Regions from separate parts of the Bradyrhizobium sp. CCBAU 45394 genome, predicted to be linked through region 2. Evidence: predicted binding sites of a transcription regulator. Region 2 holds the regulator's gene; each other region holds the start of a gene.
What was found. The regulator LexA, encoded in region 2, represses DNA repair genes until DNA is damaged. The targets are predictions, from matches to a motif close to TGTTCNNNNTGTGTTCNG.

Region 1: WN73_RS40360 (single-stranded DNA-binding protein) is a predicted target of LexA. The motif match lies at 3,784-3,801, and genes of this name have one in related genera.
Region 3: WN73_RS41900 (DUF3072 domain-containing protein) is a predicted target of LexA. The motif match lies at 2,906-2,923, and genes of this name have one in related genera.

The regions. Positions count from the first base shown of each region.
Region 1 covers NZ_LBIX01000176.1:606,147-616,196, forward strand. The annotation lists gene gyrA (DNA gyrase subunit A) at 1-2,368, opposite strand, end outside; gene WN73_RS40355 (DUF2306 domain-containing protein) at 2,536-2,934, opposite strand; gene WN73_RS40360 (single-stranded DNA-binding protein) at 3,136-3,630, opposite strand; gene WN73_RS40365 (outer membrane protein) at 4,079-4,858, shown strand; gene WN73_RS40370 (outer membrane protein) at 5,094-5,783, shown strand; gene WN73_RS40375 (outer membrane protein) at 6,007-6,759, shown strand; gene uvrA (excinuclease ABC subunit UvrA) at 7,059-10,034, shown strand.
Region 2 covers NZ_LBIX01000158.1:41,250-51,299, forward strand. The annotation lists gene WN73_RS18325 (hypothetical protein) at 51-314, shown strand; gene WN73_RS18330 (hypothetical protein) at 463-699, shown strand; gene WN73_RS18335 (S41 family peptidase) at 773-2,110, opposite strand; gene WN73_RS18340 (alpha-hydroxy acid oxidase) at 2,415-3,548, shown strand; gene WN73_RS18345 (HAD family hydrolase) at 3,563-4,189, shown strand; gene WN73_RS18350 (hypothetical protein) at 4,355-4,573, shown strand; gene WN73_RS18355 (molybdopterin molybdotransferase MoeA) at 4,797-6,008, shown strand; gene lexA (transcriptional repressor LexA) at 6,184-6,879, shown strand; gene WN73_RS18365 (hypothetical protein) at 7,167-7,373, shown strand; gene WN73_RS18370 (hypothetical protein) at 7,567-7,998, shown strand; gene WN73_RS18375 (GAF domain-containing protein) at 8,223-9,164, shown strand; gene WN73_RS18380 (ComEC/Rec2 family competence protein) at 9,175-10,050, opposite strand, start outside.
Region 3 covers NZ_LBIX01000177.1:229,069-239,118, reverse strand. The annotation lists gene WN73_RS41930 (HWE histidine kinase domain-containing protein) at 1-1,341, shown strand, start outside; gene WN73_RS41925 (hypothetical protein) at 1,338-1,757, opposite strand; gene WN73_RS41920 (hypothetical protein) at 1,699-1,968, shown strand; gene WN73_RS41915 (hypothetical protein) at 2,065-2,301, shown strand; gene WN73_RS41910 (hypothetical protein) at 2,398-2,604, opposite strand; gene WN73_RS41905 (hypothetical protein) at 2,623-2,844, opposite strand; gene WN73_RS41900 (DUF3072 domain-containing protein) at 2,960-3,154, shown strand; gene WN73_RS41895 (DUF6496 domain-containing protein) at 3,246-3,521, shown strand; gene WN73_RS41890 (hypothetical protein) at 3,534-3,896, opposite strand; gene WN73_RS41885 (Do family serine endopeptidase) at 4,170-5,705, opposite strand; gene WN73_RS41880 (universal stress protein) at 5,919-6,755, shown strand; gene WN73_RS41875 (hypothetical protein) at 6,776-6,988, opposite strand; gene WN73_RS41870 (putative bifunctional diguanylate cyclase/phosphodiesterase) at 7,371-9,227, opposite strand; gene rpe (ribulose-phosphate 3-epimerase) at 9,483-10,050, opposite strand, start outside.

The sequences.
Region 1 (10,050 bases), on a different contig from region 2:
CCTGGGCGAGCTGGAAGCTGCCGGAGGTCTCCTCGGCTTCGGCGTCCGCTGCCGGCTCCTCGGCCGTGGCTTCGCCGGCCACCGCGCGGCGCATCTTCAAATAGGCCGAGCGTTCGTCGGACGTGGTCTCGACGTGGCGCAGGATCGCGAGCGAGATCACCTTGTCGCCCTCACCAAGCGCAATGCCTCGCACGCCCATCGAAGTACGCCCGGTGAACACGCGCACATCGGTGACGGGGAAGCGGATGCACTGGCCGCCGGCGCCGGTCAGCAGCACGTCGTCGCGCTCGGTGCAGATCTGCACGTCGACGATCGCTTCATTCTCGTCGAGCTTCATCGCGATGATGCCGGAGCGGCGGACATCGACGAAGTCGGACAGCTTGTTGCGCCGGACGTTGCCGCCTGTGGTCGCGAACATCACGTCGAGGTTGCCCCAGGTCGATTCATCCTCGGGCAGCGGCATGATGGTGGTGATGCGCTCGCCCTGCTCCAGCGGCAGGATGTTGATCAGCGCCTTGCCGCGCGCGTTCGGCGCGGCCATGGGCAGGCGCCAGACCTTCTCCTTGTAGACCTGGCCGCGTGACGAGAAGAACAGCACCGGCGTGTGCGTGGAGGCGACGAACAGGCGCGAGACAAAATCCTCGTCGCGGGTCTGCATGCCGGCGCGGCCCTTGCCGCCGCGGCGCTGCGCCCGGTAGGCCGACAGCGGCACCCGCTTGACATAGCCGGCGTGCGAGACGGTGACGACCATGTCCTCGCGCTGAATCAGGTCCTCGTCCTCGACCTCGCCCTCCTGCTCCATGATCACGGTGCGGCGCGGGGTGGCGAACTCGGCCTTCACCTCGGCGAGCTCGGTCTTGATGATGCCCAGCACGCGCTCGCGCGAGCGCAGGATGTCGAGATAATCGGCAATCTCGCCGGCGAGCTTGTCGAGCTCGTCGCGGATTTCGTCACGGCCGAGCGCGGTGAGGCGTTGCAGGCGCAGGTCGAGAATCGCCCTCGCCTGTTCCATCGACAGCCGGATCGTGCCGTCCGGGCTGATGCGGTGACGCGGATCGTCGATCAGCGTCAGCATGTCCTCGACGTCCCGGGCCGGCCAGTCGCGCGACATCAGGGTGTCGCGGGCGGTGGTCGGGTCGGGCGAGGTCCGGATGACGCGGATCATCTCGTCGATATTGGCGACCGCGATCGCGAGACCAACCAGGATATGCGCGCGATCACGCGCCTTGGCGAGCAGGAACTTGGTGCGCCGCGTGACGACCCGCTCACGGAAGTCGACGAAGATGGCCAGCAGGTCCTTCAGATGCATGATCCGCGGACGGCCGCTGTCGAGCGCCACCATGTTGACGCCGAAGCTCGTCTGCAGCGGCGTGAATCTGTAAAGCTGATTCAGCACCACGTCCGCCACGGCGTCGCGCTTCAATTCGATGACGACGCGGTAGCCGTCGCGGTCGGATTCATCGCGCAGGTCGCCGATGCCCTCGATCTTCTTTTCCTTGACCAGCTCGGCGATGCGCTCGACCATCGTCGCCTTGTTCACCTGGTAGGGGATCTCGGTGATGATGAGCGCCTCGCGCTCCTTGCGGATGGTCTCGATCGCGACCTTGCCGCGCATGACGATCGAGCCGCGGCCGAGATGATAGGCGGCGCGGATGCCCGCGCGTCCGAGAATGACGCCGCCGGTCGGGAAATCAGGTCCCGGCACGATGTTGATGAGCTCGTCGATGGTGAGCGCAGGGTTGTCGATCAGCGCGACGCAGGCGTCGATGACCTCGCCGAGATTGTGCGGCGGGATGTTGGTCGCCATGCCGACCGCGATGCCGCCGGCGCCGTTGACGAGAAGGTTCGGGAACTTGGCCGGCAGGACCGACGGTTCGGTCTCGTTGTTGTCGTAGTTCGGCTGGAAGTCGACGGTATCCTTGTCGATGTCGGCCAGCAGAGCCAGCGCCGCCTTCGTCAGGCGCGCTTCGGTGTAACGATAGGCGGCCGGGGGATCGCCGTCGACCGAGCCGAAATTGCCCTGGCCGTCGATCAGCGGCACGCGCATCGAGAAGTCCTGCGCCATGCGGACCATGGCGTCGTAGATCGACTGGTCGCCGTGCGGATGATACTTACCGATGACGTCACCGACCACGCGGGCGGACTTGACGTATTTCTTGTCGGGTGTGTGCCCCTGCTCGTTCATCGAGTACAGGATGCGGCGATGCACCGGCTTCAGACCGTCGCGCGCATCGGGCAACGCACGCGCCACGATCACGCTCATGGCGTAGTCGAGATAGGACTTCTTCATCTCCTCGAAGATGGAGACGGGGCGAATATCCGAGGGTTGCGCCGGCTGGTCGCCGGGCTTGTCGTCGTCGTCAGCCAAGGGGAAATCCGGTGAGGTTTATCTGGGAATCATATAGCGCATCGAGCCCCTGATAACCACCCTTGCCGGGGTAAAGGAAGCGCTTTTTCCGACTGTTTTTCCAGAGACTTACGCCCTCCCCGGCACCGCCCTGGGCTGGGCCCGGACGAGCCGCCCGAAACCGCCCCTTAGGCCCCGAAAACCACGCGGTGCATGATGCGCCCGGGCAGCAGTGTGAACAGGCCCGCCACCACCAGCGCGCCGGCGAAGATGAAGATCATCATCAGCCGGTGATCGGCGGCGCGATGGGCGTGCGCCCGCCATACCGCGAGCGGCAGCACCACCAGCGTGAAGATCGACAGGACATGGATCGGGCTGAACGGCCCGATCAGGCGGCTCTGGTGGATCCAGAACGAGGAGGCGGCCACGACCACCATCAGCACCACCCAGATCCAGCCGATCGTCCGGTGTGGCAGCGTGCCTTTGGGAGCGGCAAACTGGACCAGGCCGAGCACGAAGGCGGCCATGGCGGCAAAGGCATGCAGCGGGATCGCCGGAGCAGCCGTAAGCAGTGGCGCGAGGCTCATGCGGGGCTTCCTCCGATCGGCGGGTGATCCATGTGAATAGGATTAACATCAAGTTAATACCATTCACATGATGGCCCCGTCAAAGGCTTGAAGCAGCGCATGAGGCCAGCTCGGAAAAACCGAGCCCTGCCCGCCAATTGGTAAGAATTCCTGCGGCTCTACGCGAGCACGACAACATTCGGGGCGAAGCGCCCGCCCGCCTCAGAACGGGATGTCGTCGTCCATGTCGCTGTTGCGGCCACCGCCACCGGCGGCGACGGCGCGGCGCGGCGCGCTGCTGACGGGACCGGAGGAGCCGAAATCGCCGCCCGGCTCCTCGCCGAAGCTGCCGCCTCCCCCGCCGCCGCGGCCGTCGAGCATCGTGAGCGTCGAGTTGAACCCCTGGAGCACGACTTCGGTGGAGTACTTCTCAACGCCACTCTGGTCGGTCCATTTGCGGGTCTGGAGCGCGCCCTCGATATAAACCTTGGCGCCCTTCTTCAGGTACTGCTCGGCGACCTTGCAGAGGCCTTCATTGAAGATCACGACGCGATGCCACTCGGTCTTTTCCTTGCGCTCGCCGCTGTTCTTGTCGCGCCAGGTCTCCGAGGTCGCGATGCTCAAATTCGCGATCGGCCGCCCGTCCTGGGTACGGCGGATTTCAGGATCCTTGCCGAGATTTCCAACCAGAATGACCTTGTTGACGCTTCCCGCCATCGCCGCTCTCCACTCCGAATGCCACTGAATTGATAAGGCCCGACCGCGCCCCGCGGTCCTCTGCAACCTATTAAGGCGACCCTATACGCTTGCGCGGACCGATCAGCCCACCAGCCCTCAGGTTATCCCCACATATAGCATCGGCCGTCGGCTCGTTCCAGATTTGTTCCTGTTCGAGCAAGCGCGAAATGTATGGCCCGGGCGGTGCCCGCGAACTGCTCAAATGGCTGGCGCCAGATGGAACCTTTTCAGGTTCCCGTGAACGACAAAAAGCACTTAACATTCATTAAGTTACATACGCCGCACTTATCGCGCGACTGTTGTATTTCGGCGACGGACTCTGCTCACCCGTTAGGCTACGTTTGCCTCGGAATTGATTTCATATGGGCGTCGCGCCTGCTTGGCCGCTTCTGGGATTTCAAGAAGCGGCGGAATTGGGGAGACTGCAATGAATAAGATTTTGATTGGTGCAATCAGTGCAGTGGCGTTGAGCCTGTCGGCTCCTGCAAGCGCGGCGGATCTGGCGGCGCGTCCCTACACGAAGGCTCCGCCGCCAATGGTCGCGGCCATCTACGACTGGAGCGGCTTCTACATCGGCATCAACGGCGGCGGCGGCTCGGCCCACAAATGCTGGGATTTTGTAACTCCCGTCACCGGCGTTCTGATTGGCGAAGGTTGTCACAACGCGACCGGCGGCACGGTCGGCGGCCAGGTCGGCTATCGCTGGCAGTCGGCCAATTGGGTGTTCGGGCTCGAAGGCCAGGGCAACTGGGCCGACTTCTCCGGAGACAACGTCAGCACGACGTTCATCGGCACGGGTCTTCGCGACCGCTCCAAGATCAACGCGTTCGGTTTGTTCACAGGCCAAGTCGGCTATGCCTGGAATAACGTTCTGTTCTACGTGAAGGGCGGCGGCGCCGTCGTCAGCGATCGCTACCGCGGCTACGATGTCATCACCGGCCTCGAATTCGATCGGGCCAACGAGACCCGCTGGGGCGGCACCGTGGGTGCCGGCCTCGAGTTCGGATTCGCGCCAAACTGGACGGTCGGCGTCGAGTACGATCACATCTTCATGGGCAATCGCACCATCGGCTTCGCCGGCTCCGGCAACTTCATTGTGGCTCCGGCCGGCGCTTTCACACGCTCGGAACGCATCGGTCAGGACGTCGATATCGGCCTGGTCCGCGTGAACTATCGCTGGGGTGGCCCGGTCATCGCGAAGTACTGATATCTCTTTGATATCACTTGAAGATTGAAGGCCGGCCCCGTGCCGGCCTTTTTTTGTGCGACATGCCGGCGGCTATAAGTCAGCAACCATTACGTTTTGTGACTGTTGTGGCTTTTGAGAGACACAACTTGCGGCTTTGCTGGTGTAAGCACGACGTCAGTTGGACCACAGCGTCCGATGCCCTTCCCGATCGTGGAAGGCACAACAGAAACTGGGACTGGGATTTAGGTTGAAAATGAAGAAGGTTTTGTTGGCTTCGGCCTGTTTGTTCGCTTTTGCGGCCCCCGCGTCGGCTGCTGATCTCGCGGCTCGCCCGTACACGAAGGCTCCGGTGGCCGTGGCCTCGGTCTACAACTGGACCGGCTTCTACCTCGGTATCGTCGGTGGCGGCGCCTGGGAAAACGGCTCGGGCGACCCGAAGATGAAGGGTGGCTTCGTCGGCGGCACCGCCGGCTACAACTGGCAGACCGGCAACGTCGTGTTCGGTGTCGAAGCCGATGGCACCTGGGCTGACGTCAGCGCCTCGGCGACCGGCGCGACCGTTGTCCCCGGCTTCGGCGTTGCGACCGCGACCGTGAGCTCGAAGACCGACGCGATGGGCACCGTGCGCGGCCGCATCGGCTACGCCGTCAACAACGTCCTGTTCTACGGCACGGGCGGCTACGCCTGGATCGACAACAAGATCACCCTCTCCGCACTCGGCGTGTCCGTCTCGGACAGCAAGTTCCACTCCGGCTGGACCGTCGGCGCGGGCGTCGAAGCGTTCTTCGCGCCGCAGTGGTCGGTCAAGGGCGAGTACCTCTATCGCAGCCTCGGCGGCGAGACCTACTTCTCGGGCGTCCTGCCCACCGGCACGCTCAACTTCCACACCGTGCAGGTCGGCGTGAACTATCACTTCGGCGGCCCGATCGTCGCGAAGTACTGATCTTCGCCACCGACGCACATCGTCACGAAAGGCCGGCCTCGCGCCGGCCTTTTTGTTTTTCGCGCCCAAGTATCCAATCCAGCCGCTCGCTAGCGTTTTCGGAGAGGTGTGGCACATCGGTGACACAACCTTTGGCTTTAATAATGTATAGTAATGACATCAGTCGGGTCGTTGGGTCCGCTGCTTTTCGCCGACGAAGAGAAACGAAACTGGGGAATTTGAAATGAAGAGAATTGTGCTGGCTTCGGCCAGTCTGCTCGTGCTCAGCGCGTTGGCTCCTGCCTCGGCGGCTGACCTGGCGGCCCGCCCTTACACCAAGGCGCCCGTGGCCGTGGCCTCGATCTACAACTGGAGCGGGTTCTACATCGGCGGCAACGCCGGTGGCGGCTCGAGCCATAATTGCTGGGATCTCACCGCCGTCGGAGTCGCCGCAATTCCGGTCACGGCTGAAGGCTGTCACAATGCGACCGGCGCTCTCGTCGGCGGCCAGATCGGCTATCGCTGGCAGTCCAGCAGCTGGGTGTTCGGCCTTGAAGCCCAGGGCGATTGGGCTGACCTGAAGGGCTCGAACGTCAGCGCTCCCGCCGCTCTCTTCCCGCTGGTGAACAATACCAAGATCGACGCCATCGGCCTCTTCACCGGCCAAGTCGGCTATGCCTGGAACAACGTGCTCTGGTACGTGAAGGGCGGCGCGGCCGTCACCCACAACAAGTTCAGCGGCACTCTGGCTGGCATTACGCTCGACACCGCGAACGAAACGCGCTGGGGCGGGACCGTCGGCACCGGCATCGAATTCGGCTTCGCTCCGAACTGGTCGGTCGCGGTCGAATACAACCACTTGTTCATGGGCAAGCACACCGACACTTTCACCTTCCTCGGCGTGGCCACCCGCAGCGACAGCATCAAGCAGGACGTCGACATGGGCACCGTCCGCCTCAACTACACCTTCGGCGGCCCCGTCGTCGCGAAGTACTGAGCTTCGCCTCCATCGCGATCGCGTTACGAAAGGCCGGCCTTGTGCCGGCCTTTTTGTTTTCGCGGACAGCCGAGCCGTCAGGGAATCGTGGGGCGAGAGGCCGTTCCGGTGCTCCGCTGCTGCCAGATGCCGCCAGCACGCCAACAATCCGTTGACGATTCGCAAGTCCCACTGGAAATCCGCCGCTGTTCTTCCTACGTTCGCTGACAACCCCATCGGCGCCGATCCCGGTTCCGGGCAAAGCGCGCCTTCACCATTGGCGCGGCCGCGCGTCTTTGGGATTCCCTGAGGACACCGGGATGGATGAAGTGATCAAGGCGAAGCGCCAACAACAGAACGCGGGCTCGAGCCTGCGCGCAATTACGATCCGTGGCGCGCGCGAGCATAACCTCAAGAACATCGACGTCGAGATTCCCCGCGACAAGCTCGTGGTGTTCACCGGCCTCTCCGGCTCCGGCAAATCCTCGCTCGCCTTCGACACCATCTATGCCGAGGGCCAGCGCCGCTACGTCGAATCGCTGTCGGCCTATGCGCGCCAGTTCCTGGAGATGATGCAGAAGCCTGACGTGGACCAGATCGACGGCCTGTCGCCGGCGATCTCGATCGAGCAGAAGACGACCTCGAAGAACCCGCGCTCCACCGTCGGTACCGTCACCGAGATCTACGACTACATGCGCCTGCTCTGGGCGCGCGTCGGCGTGCCCTATTCGCCCGCCACCGGCCTGCCGATCGAGAGCCAGACCGTCTCGCAGATGGTGGACCGCGTGCTGGCGCTGCCCGAGGGCACCCGCCTCTATCTGCTCGCGCCGGTCGTGCGCGGCCGCAAGGGCGAGTACCGCAAGGAGCTCGCCGAATGGCTCAAGAAGGGCTTTCAGCGCGTCAAGATCGACGGCACCTTCCATGAGCTCGCGGAAGCGCCGACGCTCGACAAGAAGTTTCCGCACGACATCGACGTCGTCGTCGACCGCATCGTGGTGCGCGCCGACATCGGCCAGCGTCTCGCCGAAAGCTTCGAGACCGCGCTGAAGCTCGCCGAGGGCCTTGCCGTCGTCGAGTTCGCCGATGCGCCCGCAGCCGCGCCGGCCGAGGAAAAGAAGAAGACCGCGAAGATCCACGACAAGAGCGGACCCGAGCGCATCCTGTTCTCGGAAAAGTTCGCCTGCCCCGTCTCCGGCTTCACGATTCCCGAGATCGAGCCGCGCCTGTTCTCGTTCAACAACCCCTACGGCGCCTGCCCCGCTTGCGGCGGCCTCGGCGTCGAGCAGCATGTCGACGAGGACCTCGTCATCCCCGACAAGGAGCTCGCCATCGGCAAGGGCGCGATCGCGCCCTGGGCGAAATCGTCATCACCCTATTACGTGCAGACGCTGACGGCGCTCGGCAAGCACTACAAGTTCACGCTGACCACCAAGTGGAAGGATCTGCCCAAGAAGACGAGAGACGCGATCCTCCATGGCTCCGGCGAGGACGAGATCAAGTTCTCCTATGAGGACGGGGTGCGCTCCTACGACACCAAGAAACCGTTCGAGGGCGTCATCACCAACATCAACCGCCGCTATCGCGAGACCGAGAGCGAGTGGGCGCGCGAGGAGCTGGCAAAGTATTTCCACGACGTGCCCTGCGGCGCCTGCAACGGTTTTCGGCTCAAGCCCGAGGCGCTCTGCGTCAAGGTCGGCACCAAGCACATCGGCGAGATCTCCGAACTGTCGGTCAAGAAGGCCGGCGAGTGGTTCGAGACCGTGCCGGAGGCGCTGAACAAGCAGCAGAACGAGATCGCCGGCCGCATCCTCAAGGAGATCCGCGAGCGCCTCACCTTCCTGCTCGACGTCGGCCTCAACTATCTCACCCTCTCCCGCTCCTCCGGCACGCTGTCCGGCGGCGAGAGCCAGCGCATCCGCCTGGCCTCGCAGATCGGCTCGGGGCTAACCGGCGTGCTCTACGTGCTGGACGAGCCCTCGATCGGCCTGCACCAGCGCGACAACGCCCGCCTGCTCGACACGCTCAAGCGCCTACGCGACCTCGGCAACACCGTGGTCGTGGTCGAGCATGACGAGGACGCCATTCGTCTCGCCGACTACGTGCTCGACATCGGCCCCGGCGCCGGCATGCATGGCGGCCACATCGTCGCCGAAGGCACGCCCGCCGAGATCATGCGCAACCCGAAATCGCTCACCGGAAAATACCTGACCGGCGAACTCGAGGTCGAGGTGCCGGAGCGGCGCCCGCCGAACCATCGCCGCACCATCAAGGTGGTCAACGCGCGCGGCAATAACCTCAAGAACGTCACCGCCGAGATTCCGCTCGGCCTGTTCACCTGCGTCACCGGTGTTTCCGGCGGCGGCAAGTCGACGCTGCTGATCGACACGCTCTACCGCGCCATCGCCCGCAAGCTGAACAATGCCAGCGAAGGCGCCGCCCCGCACGACCGCATCGAGGGCCTGGAGCATATCGACAAGATCATCGACATCGACCAGTCGCCGATCGGCCGTACCCCGCGCTCGAATCCCGCGACCTATACCGGCGCCTTCACGCCGATCCGCGAATGGTTCGCCGGCCTGCCCGAAGCGAAGGCGCGCGGCTACGAGCCCGGCCGCTTCTCATTCAACGTCAAGGGCGGCCGCTGCGAGGCCTGCCAGGGCGATGGCGTCATCAAGATCGAGATGCACTTCCTGCCCGACGTCTACGTCACCTGCGACGTCTGCAAGGGCAAGCGCTACAACCGCGAGACGCTGGAGGTCCTGTTCAAGGGCAAGAGCATCGCCGATGTGCTCGACATGACCGTCGAGGAAGCCGCCGACTTCTTCAAGGCGGTGCCGCGCGTGCGCGAGACCTTCCAGACCCTGCACCGCGTCGGCCTCGACTACATCCACGTGGGTCAGCAGGCCACCACGCTGTCAGGCGGCGAAGCCCAGCGCGTCAAGCTCGCCAAGGAGCTGTCCAAGCGCGCCACCGGCCGCACGCTCTACATCCTGGACGAGCCCACCACCGGCCTGCACTTCCACGACGTCAAGAAGCTCCTGGAGGTGCTGCACGAGCTGGTCGCGCAGGGCAACACGGTCGTCGTCATCGAGCACAATCTCGAAGTCATCAAGACCGCCGACTGGGTCATCGACCTCGGCCCCGAAGGCGGCGACGGCGGCGGCGAGATCGTCGCCTGGGGCCCGCCGGAAGACATCGCGAAGGCGCCAAGGAGCTATACCGGCAAGTTTCTGGAGCCGGTGCTGAAGAAGGCAAGGAAGCCGAAGCGGCGGAGCACGAGCGAGGCGGCGGAGTAGCGCAGCCTCGCCGCTA
Region 2 (10,050 bases):
CCGGGACTTGATTGACACCAACTCGACAAGTTCAAACAGGAGAAACCAGAATGAGTCACCGCAAGCTGATCATCGCTGCCGCGATCATGTCGCTCGTCGCGTTGCCCGCCTTGGCGCAGACGAGCACGACGAACACCACCGATGAGAAGAACGGCCACCACTATTCGGGCGGGCCCAAGACCGAGGTCCCGCACCACATGGGCAAGAAAGAGAGCGACGGCGGATCGACCAGCGGATCGGGCGGCAGCCACCATTACGGCGGCGGACCGAAGACGGAAGTCCCGCATCACATGGGCCCGAAGAAGGAGCAATGACGATCGCGCTGTGATCTCGCGGCTTGCGAGCCGCGGGATCACCGCAGAGCCCTATGTCCTAAGCTCGCAATTGATCAGACCCGTCGACTGAGATTTGAACTGATTGTAAGACGAGGTCCGTTCAACTCGTTCCAAGAAAGAGCGCAAGATGGCTCAGATTTCCGGATATGTCGTGGTCACAGTTACCGGCTTGTCATCGGCCGGCACCGTCGCTGCGCCGGGCCTCAAGGTTGGAGATCGTGTCATCCAGGCCTCGTCACCCTCCCTCAATGGCAACGTGAACATCTTCGAAGCCGTCGTTACGGTCGATGATCAATTGCAACAATTCACTGCTTTCGGTGCTTCGACAGCGGTCACATTCGAAATCCTGGCGCTCCGCCTTTGACACGCCAGCCTCAAAACGAATTCGCCCGGGAGCGGTCATCCGCTCCCGGGCGATTATCTGGACGTCGTAGGATTTAGTTCGGCACCGCAGCCTTCGGCGCGGGCTTGGCCGCGACCGCATTCGCGGTGACGCCGTGCAGGAAGTCGTAGGCCGCGTGCAGGGCCTTGTCGTCCTCCTCTTTCGGCGGGACGTAGGACTGCGATCCGGTCTGCTCGGTGCCGTCGGCAGCCTGCAGGTGGCCGCGCATCTGGGACTCCGCCATGGTATCCATCCGGCCCTTCAGCTCGGGCGGCACGTCCTGGAGGATCTCGATGTCGGGCGCAATACCCTGGGCCTGGATCGAGCGGCCGGACGGCGTGTAGTAGCGCGCCGTGGTCAGCGCCAGCGCGCCATTGCCGGCGCCGAGCGGAATGATGGTCTGCACCGAGCCCTTGCCGAACGAGCGCGTGCCGATGATCGTGGCACGCTTGTGGTCATGCAGCGCGCCGGCGACGATCTCCGAGGCCGAAGCCGAGCCGCCATTGACCAGAACCACCAGCGGCCTGCCCTTGGTAAGGTCGCCACCATGCGCGGTGAAGCGCTGGGTTTCCTCCGGATTGCGGCCGCGGGTCGAGACCACCTCGCCGCGCTGAAGGAACGCGCTCGACACCGACACGGCCTGGTCGAGCAAGCCGCCCGGATTGTTGCGCAGGTCCATCACATAGCCCGCGAGCTTCTCCTGCGGGATCTCCCTGGAGATCGCCGCGATCGCCTTCTTCAGGCCGTCGGTGGTCTGCTCGTTGAACGAGGTGACGCGGATATAACCGATGTCGCCATTCTCGACGTGGAAGCGGACCGGCCGCACATGGATGATCTCGCGGGTGATCGCGATGTCGAGCGGGGCGTCGGCGCCCTTGCGCACGATGGTGAGCTTGGTCTTGGTGTCGACCGGGCCCTTCATCTTGTTGACGGCCTGCTCGAGCGTCATGCCCTGCACGGCATCGCCATCGATCTTGCTGATGAGATCGCCGGACATGATGCCGGCCTTGGACGCCGGGGTGTCATCGATCGGCGAGACGACCTTGACCAGGCCCTCCTCCATCGTGACCTCGATGCCGAGCCCGCCGAACTCGCCGGAGGTGGTCTCCTGCATCTCGGTCCAGGCCTTGTCGTTCATGTAGCGCGAATGCGGATCGAGCGAAGTCACCATGCCGGTGATCGCGCCTTCGATCAGCTTGGCGTTGTCGGGCTTCTCGACATAGCTCGCCTTCACGCGCTCGAAGACTTCGCCGAACAAGTTGAGCTGTGAATAGGCATCATCCGCGCCAGCCGCCGCCCGTGCCGCCCATACTCCGCCGTGCGGACTGGCTACCAGAAGGGTCAAACACGCTCCGGTGAGCGCGCCCAGGGGGAACAGCAGGGTTTTCCGCATGGATAGGCTGGCCTTTTTGCTTGGCGGTTCTCTTGGGCTTGGGAGGCGCCATGCAAATGGCGATCCAGCCCGCTTCTCACAATACCATTCTGGTTTCTTCAAGGCCGGGACGCCGCGCCGGCGGGTACACCGTAAAAATCCCTTCGCCCGGACCTAAACTTTTGGCAACGTTCCGAAACCGTTTCACGCGAAGCGGGAATCGGTCGACCGACCGCGCCTCGCAGCTATGCGATTTTAGGATGGTTTTGGAGAGCCGGACGGGTTAGGCGATGAAACAAGGCTTCAAATTCTCGGGAGGATAATAATGAACGAAAAACCCCGCATCCAGCCGGAAAGGAACGTCGAACTCGGCGCCAGCAGCGAGCCGTTCCAGAATCTGCACGAATTCATCCGCAAAGCACGCGCCAACCTCAACCAGAATGCCTGGGACTATATCGTCGGCGCCGCCGAGACCGAGACCACGATGCGCCGCAACCGGATGGCGCTGGACGAGATCGCTTTTCGCCCGCGCGTGCTGCGCGACGTGCGCAAGGTCGATGGCTCCGTCGAGCAGTTCGGCCGCAGGATGCGCCTGCCGGTGGTGCTCGCCCCGGTCGGCGCGCTCGAGATCTTCGATCCGGATGGCGCCGCGAGCGTCGCGCGCGCCGCCGGCACCTTTGGGGCGGCGCACATGCTGAGCTCGGTGTCCGAGCCTGGCCTGGAGAAGACCGCCGCAGCCGCCCCCGACGCGCTGCGTCTCTACCAGCTCTATGTGCGCGGCGACGACGCCTTCGTCGCCGATGTCGTCAGCCGGGCCGAAAAGCACGCCTACGCCGCCTTCTGCCTGACCGTCGACACCGCCCATTACAGCCGTCGCGAACGCGACATCGCCAAGCGCTACGTTCGCGAGAGCCGCCTGCGCGCCACCGGCGGCGATTTCCAGAAAGGCCTGGAATGGCGGACCGTGAAGATGATCAAGGACAAGTTCAAGATTCCGCTGATCCTGAAAGGTATCGCCACCGCCGAGGACGCCCTGATCGCGCTCGATCACGGCGTCGAATGGATCTACGTCTCCAACCATGGCGGCCGCCAGCTCGATCACGGCCGCGGCGCCATGCATGTGCTGCCTGAGATCGTCGAGGCCGTGAAGGGCCGCGCCAAGATCATGGTCGATGGCGGCTTTGGCCGCGGCACCGACATCGTCAAGGCGATCACGGCGGGCGCCGACCTCGTCGGCATCGGCCGGTTGCAATGCTGGGCGCTGGCGGCGGCCGGCGAAGCCGGCGTGACGCGGATGCTGGAACTTCTGGAGGACGAGGTGCTGCGCTGCCTCGGCCTGTTGGGCGCCACCTCGTTCGCCGAGGTCAACAAGTCCTGCCTGCACCAAGCCACCGCAACGAATGCGCCGAGCGTGTTCAGCGCGTTCCCGCTGTTCGACCACGAACCTTACCGGTACTGATCCGAAAGGACGCAATGACCTCGCTCTCTCCCGGCAGCGCGGATGCGCTTCTGTTCGACCTCGGGCGCGTCGTGCTCGACATCGATTTCTCCAAGGCGATCGCCTGCTGGGCGGGACACGCCGGCTGCAAGCCGGAGGCGATCATTGCCCGCTATGTGCGCGACAGCGAGGCGTATCGGCTGCACGAGGTCGGCAAGATCAGCGACGAGGAGTATTTCGCCTCGCTACGCGCCTCGCTCGGGATCGGCATCTCGGATGCGCAATTCCTCGAGGGCTGGAACGCGATCTTCGCGGGTGAGATGCCCGATGTCGCGGAGCTGTTGCCGCGTGCGGCGAAGCAGATGCCGCTCTACGCCTTCTCCAACACCAACCGGCCGCATGTCGACCATTTCTCGAAGGAATACGCCGACCTGCTCGGCCATTTCCGCGAGCTGTACCTGTCGTCCAGCATCGGCCTGCGCAAGCCGGACGCGGCGGCGTTCGACCATGTCGTGGCGGCCATCGGTGTGCCCGCCAGGCGCATCGTGTTCTTCGACGACCTCGCCGAAAACGTCGAGGGAGCGCGGGCGCGCGGATTGACCGCGGTGCATGTGACCTCGCCCCGCGATGTCGGCGACGCGCTCGAGGCGCTGGGAATCTGATCGAGACGCATCGGCCGGCGGGTGAAACCGGGGAGCTCCCGGAACCGATCTGGCCGAGATGAGGAACCAAATCGCTTTGTACATTTTTGTACAGAGTTCCGGGAACGGAATGCCCGCTTCCGGACTCTTGAGTCCGTTGGGACTTCTACAGACGGACGTATCATCGTGTTGGGCAAGACCTACCTCACCAAACAAGCCTCTCTTCTGCTCGAATTCGCCAGAACGACTTCGGATGCTGACCTCTCCGCCAAGCTGATCAGCAAGGCCGCCGACCTGAAATCCCAGGCCGATCCGCTGCCCGACAAGGATCAAGGCCCCAAGCCCCCTGACGTGGCTCCCGACGTGGCGCCGGACCTCCGTCCGGACCGCCAGACCGGTCGTTGACCGATGCTGGCCGTGGCTCCCGTCATTGTCGTCCTTGCCATGGCCACGCTCGTTCCCGTCTTTCTCGTCAGACAGATCATGCCGCGGCAAAGCTGACGGTCCCTCATGACTGGACGGATCAAGCAGGATAAATCCTGATCCGGTCCCATTTTGCTTCATCGCCCGCGCTCGGCTAGAACTCTTGCCGCCCATTCGTCCAGAATTTCCGAGCAGGAGTTTCGCCGTGGCCTTGATGCCGGTTTCTGACGCGCTCGCCGCGGTGCTGGCCGGCGCGGAGCCGCTGCCTGAAGAGATGATTCCCCTCGACGAGGCCTACCACCGCGTGCTCGCGCGCGACGTCGCGGCGCGGCGTACCCAGCCGCCCGAGGCGATGTCGGCCATGGACGGCTACGCCGTGCGCGCAGCCGATGCGGCCAGGGTCGACGCGCAGCTCACCATGATCGGCGAGGTCGCGGCGGGCCGGCCGTTCGCGGGAGCGGTCGGCGCCGGCGAAGCGGTGCGAATCTTCACCGGCGGCGTCGTTCCCGCCGGCGCGGACGCGGTCGTGATCCAGGAGGATACGGTCGCCGAGGGCAAGCGCATCACGATCAAGGAAGCCGCTATCGCCGGTCGGCACATCCGGCCCGCCGGCGTCGACTTCCGCGAGGGCGACGTGCTCCTGCGCAAAGGAACCCGGCTCACCGAGCGCGACCTCGCGCTCGCCGCGGGGATGAACCACCCAGACCTGCCCATCCGCCGCCGTCCGAAGGTCGCGATCCTCGCCACCGGCGACGAGCTGGTGATGCCGGGCACCACGCCGGGCCCCGGCCAGATCGTCTATTCCAACGGCTATGCCCTGCACGCCCTCGCCCGCCAGGAGGGCGCAGATACCATCGACCTCGGCGTTGCCGCCGATACGCTGGAGGCCACCACAGCCGGCATCCGCCGTGCCCGAGAGAGCGGCGCCGACATCCTGATCACGATCGGCGGCGCCTCGGTCGGCGACCACGATCTGGTCCAGCAGGCGCTGAAGGCCGAAGGCATTGCGATGGCGTTCTGGAAGATCGCGATGCGGCCGGGCAAGCCGATGATGCACGGCCGGCTAGGGGCGATGGGGGTGATCGGCCTGCCCGGCAATCCCGTGTCGTCCTATGTGTGCGGCTTCCTGTTCATGGTGCCGTTGATTCGCGCCCTGTCGGGCCGCGCCGTGATTCACCATCGTCGCGAGCGCGCCGTGCTCGGCCGCGATGTCGGCGCCAATGACCAGCGCGAGGACTATCTTCGTGCGCGCCTGGAGCGGCGCGACGACGGCATGCTTGTCGCCCTTCCCGTCAATCATCAGGATTCCTCGCTGCTTGCGAATCTCGCTGCGGCGCAGGCACTTCTCGTGCGCGCGCCGTTCGCGCCGAAGGCCGAGGCAGGCGCGCCTTGCGAGGTGCTGCGACTGCCCGCCTGAACGCACTGGTCCTGCGCGTTCCGCGAACTTTGTCGCGTTCACGGTAAATTAAGCAGTTGCGGAACACATATCGAACATATAGTGTCCGTTCATGATTTGTTTCGAGCATCTGGCGGCTCGCCGCTGAATTCACCGTCTCGGAATCGAACGACATCAACCGGGGGATTTGGTCGAGATGTTAACGCGCAAACAATACGAGCTTCTGCGATTCATCAGCGAGCGTTTGAAGGAAAGCGGTGTGCCGCCCTCCTTCGACGAGATGAAGGACGCGCTCGACCTGCGCTCGAAGTCGGGCATCCATCGCCTGATCACCGCACTGGAGGAGCGCGGCTTCATCCGGCGCCTGCCCAACCGGGCCCGCGCGATCGAGGTGATCAAGCTGCCCGAGCTGCAGGCCGCCGCTGGCAACCGCCGTGGCTTCACGCCGAGCGTCATCGAGGGCAATCTCGGCAAGGTGCGAGCGAGCTCCAGCGCGGACGAGGGCGAACGCCCCGTCGCGGTGCCGGTGATGGGCCGCATCGCGGCCGGCACGCCGATCGAAGCGTTGCAGACCCGCAGCCACACCATCAGCGTACCGCCCGACATGCTCGGCTCGGGCGAGCACTACGCGCTCGAAGTGCGCGGCGACTCGATGGTCGAAGCCGGCATCCTCGACGGCGACATGGCGCTGATCCAGCGCAATGAGAGCGCCGACACCGGCGACATCGTGGTGGCGCTGATCGACGACGAGGAAGCGACGCTGAAGCGCTTCCGCCGCCGCGGCGCCTCGATCGCGCTCGAGCCCGCCAATGCGGCCTATGAGGTCCGCATCCTGCCGCCCAACCGAGTGAAGATTCAGGGCAAGCTGATCGGCCTATACCGGAAGTACTGAGCGTGATCCGGACTGGAGGGCCGCGTTAGCGCAAAGTGCGCAGCGGTTTTCCCTCGCGACAAGCGCAGGACGCGCTTGCGCGGAGATCATGCTCAAGCAATCACCTAAGCGCGGCCCGCCGGTTGGCGACCCGCGTCGTTGACGATTGGAGCGGACGATTGTCCGCTCCGGCTGGATAGTCTTTCTGGTTTTGCTCAGATTATCCGGCCCCTCTCTAGCGCTACATCCTCGCGACGCCGCACGAAGCCCTCATCGCTTCGTGGCCCTGGAGATCGAGGAGGCAATCAATGCGCAAGATCGTTTTGAGCACCGTCACGGTGGCGCTGATCGCAGCATCCGCGTCGGCATCGCAAGCCTTCGCCGCGCAGTCGCACCATGCCCGCAAGGCAACGCAGACGACGAGCGAGCAATTGCGCAATGCCCGCAACGCCGTCGCGCAGCCGTCGCAACCCGCCTGGCAATATTCGGGCTGGTCGGCACCTGCTGGTCGCTGACGGAGACGCACGCCAAATGCACGGAAGCGGTTTTTGTTCCTGAGGCATTTGAAAAAGATATTGTGATGGCAGCCTGCGGACCCAAGCCGCAGATTTGCCTACAACCAAGAAGACGCTAACATGCTTCCACTCTGATAGAGGCCAGTGCCTCCGAAGGAGGCGCGGGTCGCTATCCCTGAATGAGGAGCACCCGATGTGTGACTACAGCCTGCATGCCGTCGCGACGCGTCCCGCACAAGTCGGCGAGACGATCGTCACGACCACCTTCCGCGGCACCTCGACGCGCGGCTTCGCCTCCGAGGCCGACATGTCCGTCGCGGTCTGCCTGCTGCCGGGAACGGAGCTCGCCTTCGCCGACAACGTCCGCTACGACAATCGCTGGATCTGGACGCGCACCATCAACTCCCGCGTCGGCAAGTTCGGCAAGATCGATCCGCACATTCCCGATCGCCATCATGACGCGATCGAATTCCCCGACGGCAAATACGTACTCGTGACGCAACTCGTCGAAGGCCAGCGCGCGACCGTGCTGCAATTGCCGGTGACCCAGCCGGCCGGCGAGCGTGAACACAAGCCGGAGATCATCGCTGACAGGCCGACGATCACACGCCTGCCGATCGGCTGATGTACCTCCCCCCGGCGCAGAGGTCGGGGCCGGGATTGAAATTGCCATCGCCGGCCGTGGCCGGCGAGATGGTATGATTTGCGTCTTCCGGAATCCAATCCGCCGAGATCAGGCTCGCACCTGCCCATCGCACGAAGTTTGCGCGGCCCTGCCCGAATTTTGAACGTCCGTTCCGCGGCCAGATCGCCGATGCTGTCAAAGGCTTGAGGCGGCGGACACGTTCGATGAAAACCTTCATTCGCGTCGTTGAACTCTGGGTGCCGGACCGGACGCGCATGCGGCTGGAATTCGGCGGCGGCCTCTACGGCGAAGGGCTGTCCGCGTTCAAGGCCGTGAGCGAGGACTTGCGCTTCGGATACGACGAGGGCCTTCCCGGCAAGGCCTGGGCCAGCGGCCATCCCGTGATCCTCACTAAATTCGCCAACTCCTATTTCAAGCGGACCGACCAGGCGCTCGCGGCCGGCCTCACCTGTGGCGTGGCGGTGCCGGTGTTTTCAGGCGAATTCTTGCAGGCCGTCATGGTGCTGTTCTGCGGCGATGACGAGGCGCATGTCGGCGCGATCGAGCTCTGGCACAATGATCCCGATAGCTCCCACGAGATGGGGCTCGTCGACGGCTACTATGGCACCGCCGACATGTTCGAATTCAACTCCCGCCACACCAGGTTTCCCCGCGGCTTCGGTCTGCCCGGACGCACCTGGAAAGCGGGCCTGCCGCTGATCATCAAGGACCTGCACAACGCCAGGAGTTTTCTGCGCTGGGAAGACGCCGCCGAGGTCGGGATCAATCTCGGCGTCGGCGTGCCCTATCGGACCGGCACCGACCAGACCTGGGTGCTGACTTTCCTGTCCGCACAGGCGACGCCGATTGCGCGACGCTTCGAGATCTGGGTGCCGAACGAGGCCCGTTCGGCACTGGTCTTTCGCGCCGGCGATTGCAGCGCGCAGACAGACCTTGCCGCGCTCTATGCGGACAAATCCATCGCCAGGGGCGACGGCAGCATCGGCGGAGCCTGGGCCACCGGCATGCCCGCGCTCAACGACGATCTCGGGCACGACGGCTCGGCCGCAGCCGCGGAGGCCCGCGCAATCGGACTGAGCCAGATGGTGGCCCTGCCGGTAATCGGGAGTGCTGGGCTCGAAGCCGTGCTGGCCTGGTACCTGTGAGCCCGTCCGCTCAATCCTCGGCCTGCAGGTCGGCCTCGGACGGCGTCGCGTCCCGGGGGGCGGCCGCCTGCGGCGCAAGGCTCGCGCTGAAATCGCCCTCGCCGGCGGTCGCCGGCGACCACGGACGATCGGTGCCTCTCGCTTTCACCGCCTGAACCGCAAAGCCGTCGCCGCGCCGTGTCAGAGCGAGCGCGCCTTGCGCCGCGAGTCGCTGCCGGTCGACCACCATCGCCACACAATCCGGTGGCGCCGGTCGCGCCGTCACCACCAGCGCAGCGCGGCTGCAATCATCCGCCAGAGCGTCGATGCGCAAGGCCAGCGCGACCAGGCGCCCGTCGGCGAGCGGCGTCACGCAGCCGGCCTCGTCGCACGACACGCCGGCGGCGAGCGAGGGACTACCGGCATCGCGCGGATCGGCGTCGGCAGCCAACCACTCCTTCAGCAGAAAGCCGTCCTTGTTCGCCCGGATCATTTGCAGGGGCCCGTCCCTGCCCCGCACCGCGACACTCTGGCCGTCCCCGGCGATCAGAATATCCGGCCGCCGGTCTGCCAGCCCCCAGAGGATCGCGACCAACAGCACCAGCGCGCCTGACCAGCGTAAGGGCGTGCGCAGCAGGCCCATCACGATGATCCCGAGGCTCGCCGCGATCAGCGGCGCAATGCCGAACGCCGGGATGCGGCCGACCGCGCCCGGCAGCGCGGCCACCCAGCGCGAGACCGCGACCATCCAGTCGATGCCGATCCCCATCAGCCACCAGAACACGCCGTCGAGCCCGAACGGCGCCGCGAGCAATCCGAGCAGTCCCGCCGGCATCACCAGCGCCGACACCACCGGCATCGCCCCGAGGTTGGCAAGCACGCCGAACGGGGTGACGCGGTGGAAGTG
Region 3 (10,050 bases), on a different contig from region 2:
GCGGTGATCCTGGTCGACGTCTGCATGCCCGAGCTCGACGGCTTCGAGCTTGCGGCGATGATCCGGGAGCATCCGCGTTTCCAGAAGACGGCGATGATCTTCATCTCGGCCATTCAGGTGAGCGACATCGATCGGTTGCGCGGCTATGAGATGGGCGCGGTCGACTATGTTCCGGTGCCGGTCGTGCCGGAGGTGCTGCGCGCCAAAGTCAAGGTGTTTGCCGAGCTGTACCGGAAGACCCGCGAGCTCGAACGGCTGAACCACGATCTCGAAGACCGTGTCCGTGCACGCACCGCGGAATTGGAGAACTCCACGGCGAAGCTGCGCGAGAGCGAAGAGCGTCGCAGCATGGCGATCGCCGCCGGCAAGATGGGATCATGGGACTGGGACTGGGTCAGCGGCGACTGGATGTGGGACGAGGGGCAGTATCGCATCTTTGGCGTGAGCCCGGAGAGCTTCGAGGTCAATCCGGCCAACGTTCAGGCACTGTTGCATCCCGATGACGTCGACCAATTGCGCAAGGCGATCGCCGAATTCAGCAAGGGCACACGCGCCTATGAGACGGAATTCCGCATTGTGCGGCCCGACGGCGATGTGCGCTGGTGTGTCGGCACGGCTGCCGCCACCGCCGACAATAGCGGCCGCGTGGTGCGCGTGAGCGGTGTCACCGTGGACATCACCGAGCGCAAACGTGCCGAGGAGCGGCAAAATCTGCTGGCGCGGGAAGTCGATCATCGCGCCAAGAATGCGCTGGCGCTGGCGCAATCGATCGTGCGTCTCACCCGTGCCGACGAGGTCAAGGCCTACGTCAACGCCGTCGAGGGACGCATCAACGCGCTGGCGCGCGTGCATACGATCCTGTCGCTGTCGAGCTGGCAGGGCGCCGAACTCTCGAAGCTGATCGACGAGGAGCTCGCGCCCTACTCGCTCGGCGGCCAGATCAAGCTGGCGGGGCCCGAGGTTCAGTTGCTGCCGGCAACCGCCCAGACGCTGGCGCTCGCGCTGCACGAGCTTTTCACCAACTCGGCCAAGTATGGCGCGCTCTCGACGCGGTCGGGCCGGCTCATGATCGGCTGGCAGGTCGAGGAGGATCACCTCACACTGATCTGGGAGGAATCCGGCGGTCCGCTGGTGAGGACGCCGAAATCTCGCGGCTTCGGCACGCGGAGCCTGCTTGCGAGCGTCGAGTCCCAGCTCGGCGGAAAGGCGCAATTCGATTGGCGCGCCGAGGGCCTGTTGTGCCGCCTGGAAGTGCCGTTGACCCGGAAGACCCCAACCGGCGCCGCGCACGGCAAGTTCGAGGGCACCACCTCCCTCGCGCTCCAGCGCGCGTCGGGTTAACCCGACGCGGCGACCTTCATGCGCCGCACCGGCCGAGGTTCATGGGCGATGCGCCCTTCGAGCCAGGCTTCCGTTTGCGCGAGATCGCGTAACGCCATCGCGTAGCGGCGGGCCGCGCTTCGCTCGGCACCGCGCGGCAGCTTGCGCGCCTTGCGCAGCATGTCGGCGGCCGCGTTTCGATAGGCCAGCGAGCGATAGAGAAAGACAACCTTACCCATATCGAATGTTCCCGTGTTGACGGGCTCCATGGTCGCAAGGTGGGCATGAACGTCGGATGAAGCCCGACGTGACAAATCGTTCATGCCGATGGAACCCGCAATCGCCGGCTGCGTTGCATGCAAGATCGAGGGCGGTTCCATGGGCGCGAAAAAGTCGCCGAAAAAGTCGCCAAGGCTGATCTCTCCTTCCGGCATCATCACGCTCTTGACGCACGCGATGATGGGCGCGGCGATCGGCCTCGCCTTCGGTCTCGTGCTCATTCTGTCCAACCCGGCGGTGGCAAATTTGCTGAACCATGGCGGAGATTCGGCCGCGGCCGTTTTCGTCGTCACGCTGGTGACGACGTTCGCGATCGGCGCGATGCTCACGGGCATCGTGTTCATCATCGCCGAGGACAAGGAATTTTGAAGCGCGCGTGAAACCCGCGAGGCTGCTTTGCCGGGAACTCCTGCGGCGAATGGCAGTTGGCTGCCTGCGTCATTTTAACTCAGGGAGTTCCTGCGCATGAAGACGACCAAGCTCGCCCTCGCCGTGATGTTGGCAACCGGCCTCGCCGCCGCCCCGTTCGCCGCACAGGCGAAGTCGCACAAGGCGAAACATGAATCCTCGACGTCGTCCTCGCAGACGACGGGCGCCAACACGAAATCCAAGGGCGCCGATCCTTCCGGTCAGGGCGGCTCCGGTCCCGGCTCCGATCAGGGCGGCACCATGACGAACAAGGGTACTGGCAACACCAAGTAGACTCGCCGCCGTTCATCGAAGGCCCCGTGATCGCGGGGCCTTCTTGCTTTGCTGTTCGATACAATCCTTCTCACGCCACATCGTCGGCGCACGCCTTTAGCTGCGCCGGATGTCGGCGATGTTCGGGCCGCCTGCGGAGTTTGTCTTCACGAGATGGTCGAGCCGCGCCCGCTTGCGCGCGATCAGAAGCTGGGCCGCAGCGTCGTCGAGACCCTCACGCTGCAATTGCCGGATCGCGGACCCCAGCTCCAGGATCTCGGCGCGCAGTCTCAAGATCCGGTACGTGTCCGGGTCTTCCTCCACGGCACGCTCCCAAATGTCTCAGCGACGCACGATTGCGCGCACGGGATCAGCGGCTTTCTTGAGGGAACGAAGACGTACACGATCGCGAACATCCGGCAGGACATCACCACCGCCAGCCGCCTTCCATTCGCCGATCAGCAGATTGATTTTCCGGCGCAGATCCATCTGCGCCAGGGCCTTTTCTGTGCAGTCGCGATCGCGGTCGACGAGCTCGCGCACGGACGCCTCGACATCGGCCATTTCCAGCCTCAAGGCACTGATCTTACGTCGAATTTCATTAATTCTGTTGTCCATGGCTTGTTAGAACAAAATAAGAACATATAGTCAAGTCACGATTTCAGCACGGAGAGGCCAGATGCAGGTTCAAGGTAAATACGACGCCAGGGTTTTCCTCGCGGAGCAGATGACGCGGGCACAAGGCCTGAGGTTGAAGCGGCTCAGCGAGGAGGCCTTTCAGCCCACGCAATATGATCGGGGTCTGTCCTTCACTGAAGCTGCGCGCCGCATCCAGGCGCTCGAGGCGGAGATCGAACTGGCGAATTCCTTCTAGCCAGGCTGCGTCGCGCATCCGGACGTTGCGGGCGCGCCTTCGGAACCATGCCTGTGTCGAATGGTTTTCTCCCGGCCAAGGGAGAATCTGAATGGCACGCAAGGCAAAGAAGCGCCGTTACTCGCGCAGCGCCGGGAGCGATGTCGAAAGCGAAATGCGGCGCTACAAGAAGGGCACGGCCAAGAGCGGCCGCGGTGGTCGCGGCGGACGCGTGAAGAGCCGCAAGCAGGCGATCGCAATCGGCCTGTCGAAGGCGCGCAAGAAAGGCAAGAAGGTCCCGAAAAAGGCCTCGAAGAAAACTGCCAAGAAGAAGACGGCCAAGAGAGCAGCCAAGAAAAAGTCCAAGCGCAAATCCGCCAAGCGGTAGTGGCAATCGGCGCTAGATCATGCTGCCCGGCATGAAGCAGCGGATCGAGATGCCAAATGCGGTCTTCACCGGCCACACCATGGTGCGACCGGCGCGGTTCGGCTCGGTGATGACGGCTTCATCGGGCACATCGACCCACTGCCCATCGAGGCGTACGCGATAGTGCCCGTCATGCGATTCCCAATCGGGATCGGAGACGGCAAATCCGTCGGCATCCGAGCAGCACGGGCCGAGATGGCTGCGCAGACTGTCGAACCAGGGCTTGAGCGGCGAATCGGCGTAGCGGCCGTCATCACGCCCCAGGGCGCTTCCAGCCGACAGTACGAGCGGCGCCACGAGCAGCGCACATCTCAGCGAGAGCTTCAATCGATCCATGTCGGCACCGATCAAATACGAACCGCCGGCCGGTTCCACAAAACGGCCGGACGTCCGAAGTTCCACTCTAGCAGCTCGCCTTGGCGTCTTCATTGCCGCCAAGGCGACACGCGATTTCGAACTCTGACGAGCGAACGCGGCTTTTTCGGACGAACCCGTCACCAATGCTGCCGTTAACGAGAATGTTATCGGCGGGCTGTTGGTATCCCGGATGCAAACGAGAAAAGGCGGCCCGAAGGCCGCCCTTTTGGATTTGCGCTGGTGGAGCTCGACTTACGCGAGCGGCACCGCGACGAACCGGGTCGCGTCCGCGCTTCTGACCTGCAACAGCACGCTGTTCTTGCCGGACGATTTCGCCTGCGCCAGCTCGGCGCGGACGTCGCCGACATTGGCGACGGGCTTGCCGCCGACATTGAGGATGACGTCGCCGGTCTGGATGCCGCGCTGCGCCGCCGGCCCTTGCGGATCGACCTCGGTGACGACGACGCCCTTCTGGCCGGCGCCCTGCACGTCGCCGGCCGGCGCCAGGCTGAGCCCGAGGCGCGGCGTGCCGGGCTGCACCTTGCCATCGTCGGCCTTGCCTTGAGCCTGCCGCTCGTTCGGCAGCTCGCCGAGCGCGAGGGTCACCGTCTTGCTCGCGCCCTTGTGGAAGACGTCGAGCTTCACGGACGTGCCCGGCGCCAGCGTGGCGACGGTGCGGGCGAGATCGCGGGAGTCCTTGATCGCGGTGCCGTTGACGGCGGTGATGACGTCGCCCGCCTCGATGCCGGCCTTTGCCGCCGGGCTATTGTCCTGCGGATTGTCGACGATCGCGCCGCGCGCCTCCTTCAGGCCGAGGCTGTCGGCGATCTCTGATGTCACCGGCTGCACCTGCACGCCGAGCCAGCCGCGGGTGACCGCACCCTTGTCCTTCAACTGCGCGACGACGAGCTTTGCGGTCGTGGCCGGAATGTCGAAGCCGATGCCGACCGAACCGCCCGACGGCGAGAAGATCGCAGTGTTCACGCCTATCACGTTGCCGCTCATGTCGAAGGCCGGGCCGCCGGAATTGCCCTTGTTGATGGGCGCGTCGATCTGGATGAAGTCGTCATAGGGGCCGTTGCCGATGTCGCGGCCGCTCGCCGAGACGATGCCGGCGGTCACGGTGCCGCCGAGGCCGAAGGGATTGCCGACCGCGACCACCCAGTCGCCGATCCGCGGCTTCTGGTCGGAGAACTTGACGAAGGGAAAGTCCTTCTTGCCATCGACCTTGATCAGCGCGAGATCGGTCTTCGGATCGGTGCCGACCACCTTCGCGGTGTAGCTCGTCCCGTCGTCCATGGTGACCTGCACGGACTCGGCGTGGTCGACGACGTGGTTATTGGTCACGGCATAGCCGTCGGCTGAGATGAAGAAGCCGGAGCCTTCGCCCGTGACCATCTGGTGACGCTGGCGCGGCATGCCGTTCATGCCACCCGGAAGGCGGAAGCCGAACTGCCGCGAGAACTGGTCGAACGGCGCGTCCTCGTCGGAATCCATCCGGTTCTGTTGCAGCATCGCGCTCTTGTCGTTGTCCTGGTCGATCCTGACCCGCACCGAGATGACGGCAGGTTTGACCCTGGCGACGAGGTCGCCGAAGCCCGGCGGAGTCGCAGCGCTTTCCGCGGCCTGGGCCGGCGCGATGAAGGAGGTCACGCCGAGCGGCGAAGAGCCGGGAGATGCCGCCAGCACAGCCACGCCAAGCGCGGCCACGGTGCCGAGCAGCGCGAGCCGGCGCGGCTTCAAGATCCTGCGGGACGTGGTGATGTCGGAATTGACGCGGTCATTCATGTCGAAATGTCCATGTTGGGTCAGGTGTCGCCTTGCACGCAACATGGCCGCCGCGACCTTACGGCGTCCCGTCCGCGCGATTAAATCTTGGCAAAGGTGGTGCGGTCAGCGGCCGGGTCAAAAATCGGGGCTGCACATTTGATGCAGCTCAACGCCGCCCCTTCGCGCGGTGAAAGACTGCGGCCACCGAATGATGTCCATCGGAGGCGCGCCATGTACAAAGATATTCTCGTCCACGTCCCGACCGAGCGCCCGATGCGTCCCGTGATCGACGGCTCGATCTCGCTCGCGGCGCATTTCAACGCCCATCTCGACGCGGTCGCGGTCGGCTATGTCGCAACCAGCGCGGCTTATGTCATGGAGGGCGGGGCCGCCGTGGCGGCCGTGTTCGAACTGGAACGCGAGCGGGCAGTTGAGCGGGCCGAGGCCGCGCTCGCGGTGTTCGGAAGCGAAGCGGCGAACGCCGGCATTTCCTACACGTGCCGCCCGATCGGCGCGATTCCGGCGGACGCGGCCGGCTCGCTCGGCGAGATGGCGCGACTGCACGATCTCAGCATCGTACTTCAGCCGAATCCGGAGCAAGGCTCGTTCGACAACGACCTGCCGCGCGAGATTCTGTTCCACGCGGGCGGCCCCGTGCTGTTCCTGCCTTACACCTTCCGTGGCGCCTTCAAGGCGAACCGGATCGGCATCTGCTGGGACGGCAGCCGGCTCGCCGCCCGCGCGATGCGCGACGCCGCACCGTTCCTGGCCCGCGCCGAAGAGATCGTGATCATCACGATCAACGAAGCCGACACGGTGCCCGGCGAAGTGTCGGCAGGCAATCTGGCAAGACATCTCGGCCGGCGCGGGCTCTCGACCCGCACGGTCGGCCTGTCAGCGACCCGCTCCGAGATTCAGCCGACCATCCTGTCGCTGGCGGCCGACGAGAGCCTCGATCTCCTGGTGATGGGCGGCTACGGCCATTCGCGATTGCAGGAGCGCGTTCTCGGCGGCGTCACCCGCGCCATGCTGGAAGCCATGACGGTGCCGACGCTGATGTCGCACTGACCGAAGCCGGCCCGACGCTCTCAAGCCGCAGCGGGGGTCTCCCATCCAGCGGTTGCGGTGGCGTCCTCGTCGCGTTGCACATTGCACGCATCGAAATGCGCCTTCAGCGCGAGCTCGGCGAGGTATTCGAAATGTTCGGCCTGGCCGAGGAGTTCCCAGTTCTGGAGCGGCCGATAGGCCGCCTGCTGGCGACAGAGGGACGCAAGCGCCCGGTAGCGACGTACGTTCTCCATGAGAATCTCCCTCTCGGTCACACCCGGCTTATTTCTCCGGTTTGCGTCAGGGGCATTGCACTTGTGCGAAACATTTTCTGCGCAATGCCGGTCGGTCTCGGGAATGTTAACCTGTGCTGCAACGCGGCCGCTTTGCTTTGGCGCAAACTTTACAATTGTTTGGCGATTGTTCTTGGCACGGCTCAATGCCGACCCAGCCACAAAGTTACGGCATGTGTGAGGCAAAGCACAGCCGGACGTCCCTATCGCGCGTATAAATTTTTGCGTATGGCCGCAAACAAGGTAACGGCGGTACACCAAGGCTACGCTATCAACGCAGCCTGCGACTTTGGAGCCGCGCGGGCATGGAACCGGCGGCTCATTTCGTTTCTGGCGGCGATGGCTAGGCGTAGAGGCGGCGTTCCACGGTCACGCCGACCAGGTCGAGATAGCGTTCGATCAGGTCGGGACGGCCGACGAGATAGCCCTGCATCTCCTCGCAGGCCTCGCGCGTCAGGAAGGCGCGCTGCGCCTCCGTCTCCACCCCTTCAGCGATGACCGGAATATTCAGCGCGTGCGCGAGGCTCAGGACCGCGCGGACGATCTCGGCCGATTGCGGCGTCGCCTCGAGGTTGGAGATGAAGCTGCGATCGATCTTGATCTTGTCGAACGGAAACGACTGGAGATAGGACAGCGAGGAGTAGCCGGTGCCGAAATCGTCCATCGCAATGCGGATGCCGAGAGCCTTCAACCGCCGCAGCAGGTTGAGCGCGCGGGCAAAATCGCCGATCAGCACGCCCTCGGTGATCTCGACCTCGAGCCGCGTCGGCGCAAGCCCCGTCTCCAGCAGGATCTGGTGGATCGAGCGCTCGAGGTCGCCGGCCTGGACCTGGACCGGTGACAAATTGACCGCGACCTGCAGCGGCCGCGGCCAGGATGCCGCCTCGCGGCAAGCCTCGCGCAGAACCCATTCGCCAATCTGGACGATCAGCCCGTTCTCCTCGGCGAGCGGAATGAACCGGTCCGGCGGCACGAAGCCCCGCGTCGGGTGATTCCAGCGCAGCAGCGCCTCGAAGCCGATGACCTCGCCATCCATCCGCGCCTGCGGCTGGAAGTGGACGAGGAACTGGTTCTGCTCCAGCGCCTGACGCAGATCGTGCTGCAACAGCCTGCGATCGCGCAGTTCCTGGTCCGTCTCGGATTCGAAGAAGCGGACCCTGGCCCTGCCCTCGCGCTTGGCGCGATAGAGCGCGGAATCGGCGTTGGCGAGCAGCGTCGCGGCATCCACGCCGTCATCGGGATAAACGGCGATGCCGACGCTGACGCCGACCTGGGAGAGATAGTCGTCGATCTCGAGCTCCTTGCCTATGACCTCGACCAGGCGCTCGGCGAGCGTCAGCATATCCTCGCGGCGGGCGTTGTCCGGCATCAGGATCATGAACTCGTCGCCGCCGATGCGGGCGACGAAAGCGCCGTCGGCTTCCGCGGCAAGGCGATCCGCCGCCGCCCGCATCAGCATGTCGCCGACGGGATGGCCGAACACGTCGTTGACCTCCTTGAAGCGATCGAGATCGAGGCTGAGCACCGCAAAACTGGTCAACGCCTCCTGCGCCAGCTCCAGCCGTTCGTCCAGCTCCGCGTTGAAGGCGCTGCGGTTCGGCAGGTCGGTCAAGGCATCATGATGGGCAAGATGACTGATGCGTGCCTGGCTCGCGAGCTGCTCGGTGACGTCCTCGATCACACCGACCACGTATTGAGGCGTACCGTTCCCATCCCTGATCAGCAGCTTGCGTGAATTGACGACGCGATCGTGACCGTTGACACCAACTTCGAGCAGATGCCCCTCCAGGAACATCGGCTCGCCGGTGTCCACGACCCGGCGATCCTGTTCGCTGACGACGCGGGCGACGTCGGCCGGGAAAATCTCTTCGGGCGTCCTCCCCAGCATCTGCTCACGCGGCAGGCCGTAATAGTCCTCGCCGGCACGGTTGAGCAGAATGTAGCGGGAATCCTTCGCGCATTTCGCAAACACGGCAATCGGGATGTTTTCGACGATGGTGTCGAGGAACTCCCGGGTCCGCAGTAGATCTTGCTCGTCCTCATCGTGCGTGTGCGCACTTGCGTCGATGACCCGCTGGCGGTCGCGTTCGTTCGCCTCATAGGCCGCACTGACGAGCTCGCCCAGCTTGACGACATCGACCTGTCCGGTCGCTCCGGTGGCACAGCGAAGCTGCTCGGCGAACAAGCGATGCATGCTCATGCCATCGCCCCACGCCGCGTGCGGGCCTCATGCCCGCAAATGTCTTCGATCCGCATCCCCGCGCTCTCTCGCGTTCCTGAACCGCAGATTGAGACACCTAGCATTGCGCGGGCGTTAATCGAACGTTCGCCTCGGACGCGGTGGTTACCCCGGCCTGAAGGAATCCGATCGCCTTATGCGGCAGTTCCGTGGAACCCCGGAGGAAAGTGGCACGCGTTGGCACAACCGGCACCCGGAGTGCACGGCTCCCGTAGTCTACCGGAGGCGCGCGCTTTCGCCGGCGCGCATCGGCTGCACCGAAATATCCTGCAGCTTTGGAACCCAGCCGGCCTCGGCGGCGACGCGAATGGCCGCGATGTTGCCGGCGTAGTCGGCGCTGCTCTTGCCGCGGAACACCGCGGAACCCGCTACGAGCGTATCGGCACCCGCGGCGGCTACAGCAGCTGCGTTCTCGCGCGTGATGCCGCCATCGACCTCGAGCCGGATCGGCCGGTCGCCGATCATGGTTCGAATGCGCTTGATCTTTTCAAGCTGAGACTCGAGGAAGGACTGGCCGCCAAAGCCCGGATTGACCGTCATCACCAACACCAGATCGATACGGTCGAGCACGTATTCGATCGCGCTTTCCGATGTCGCCGGGCACAGGCTGACGCCGGCCTTTTTCCCGAGCGCACGGACCGCCTGCAGTGTGCGGTCGAGATGCGGGCCCGCTTCGGCATGAACGGTGATGACATCGGCCCCGGCCTTCGCGAACGCCTCGAGATAAGGATCGACCGGCGCGATCATGAGATGCACGTCGAAGACCTTCTTCGTCACCGGCCGG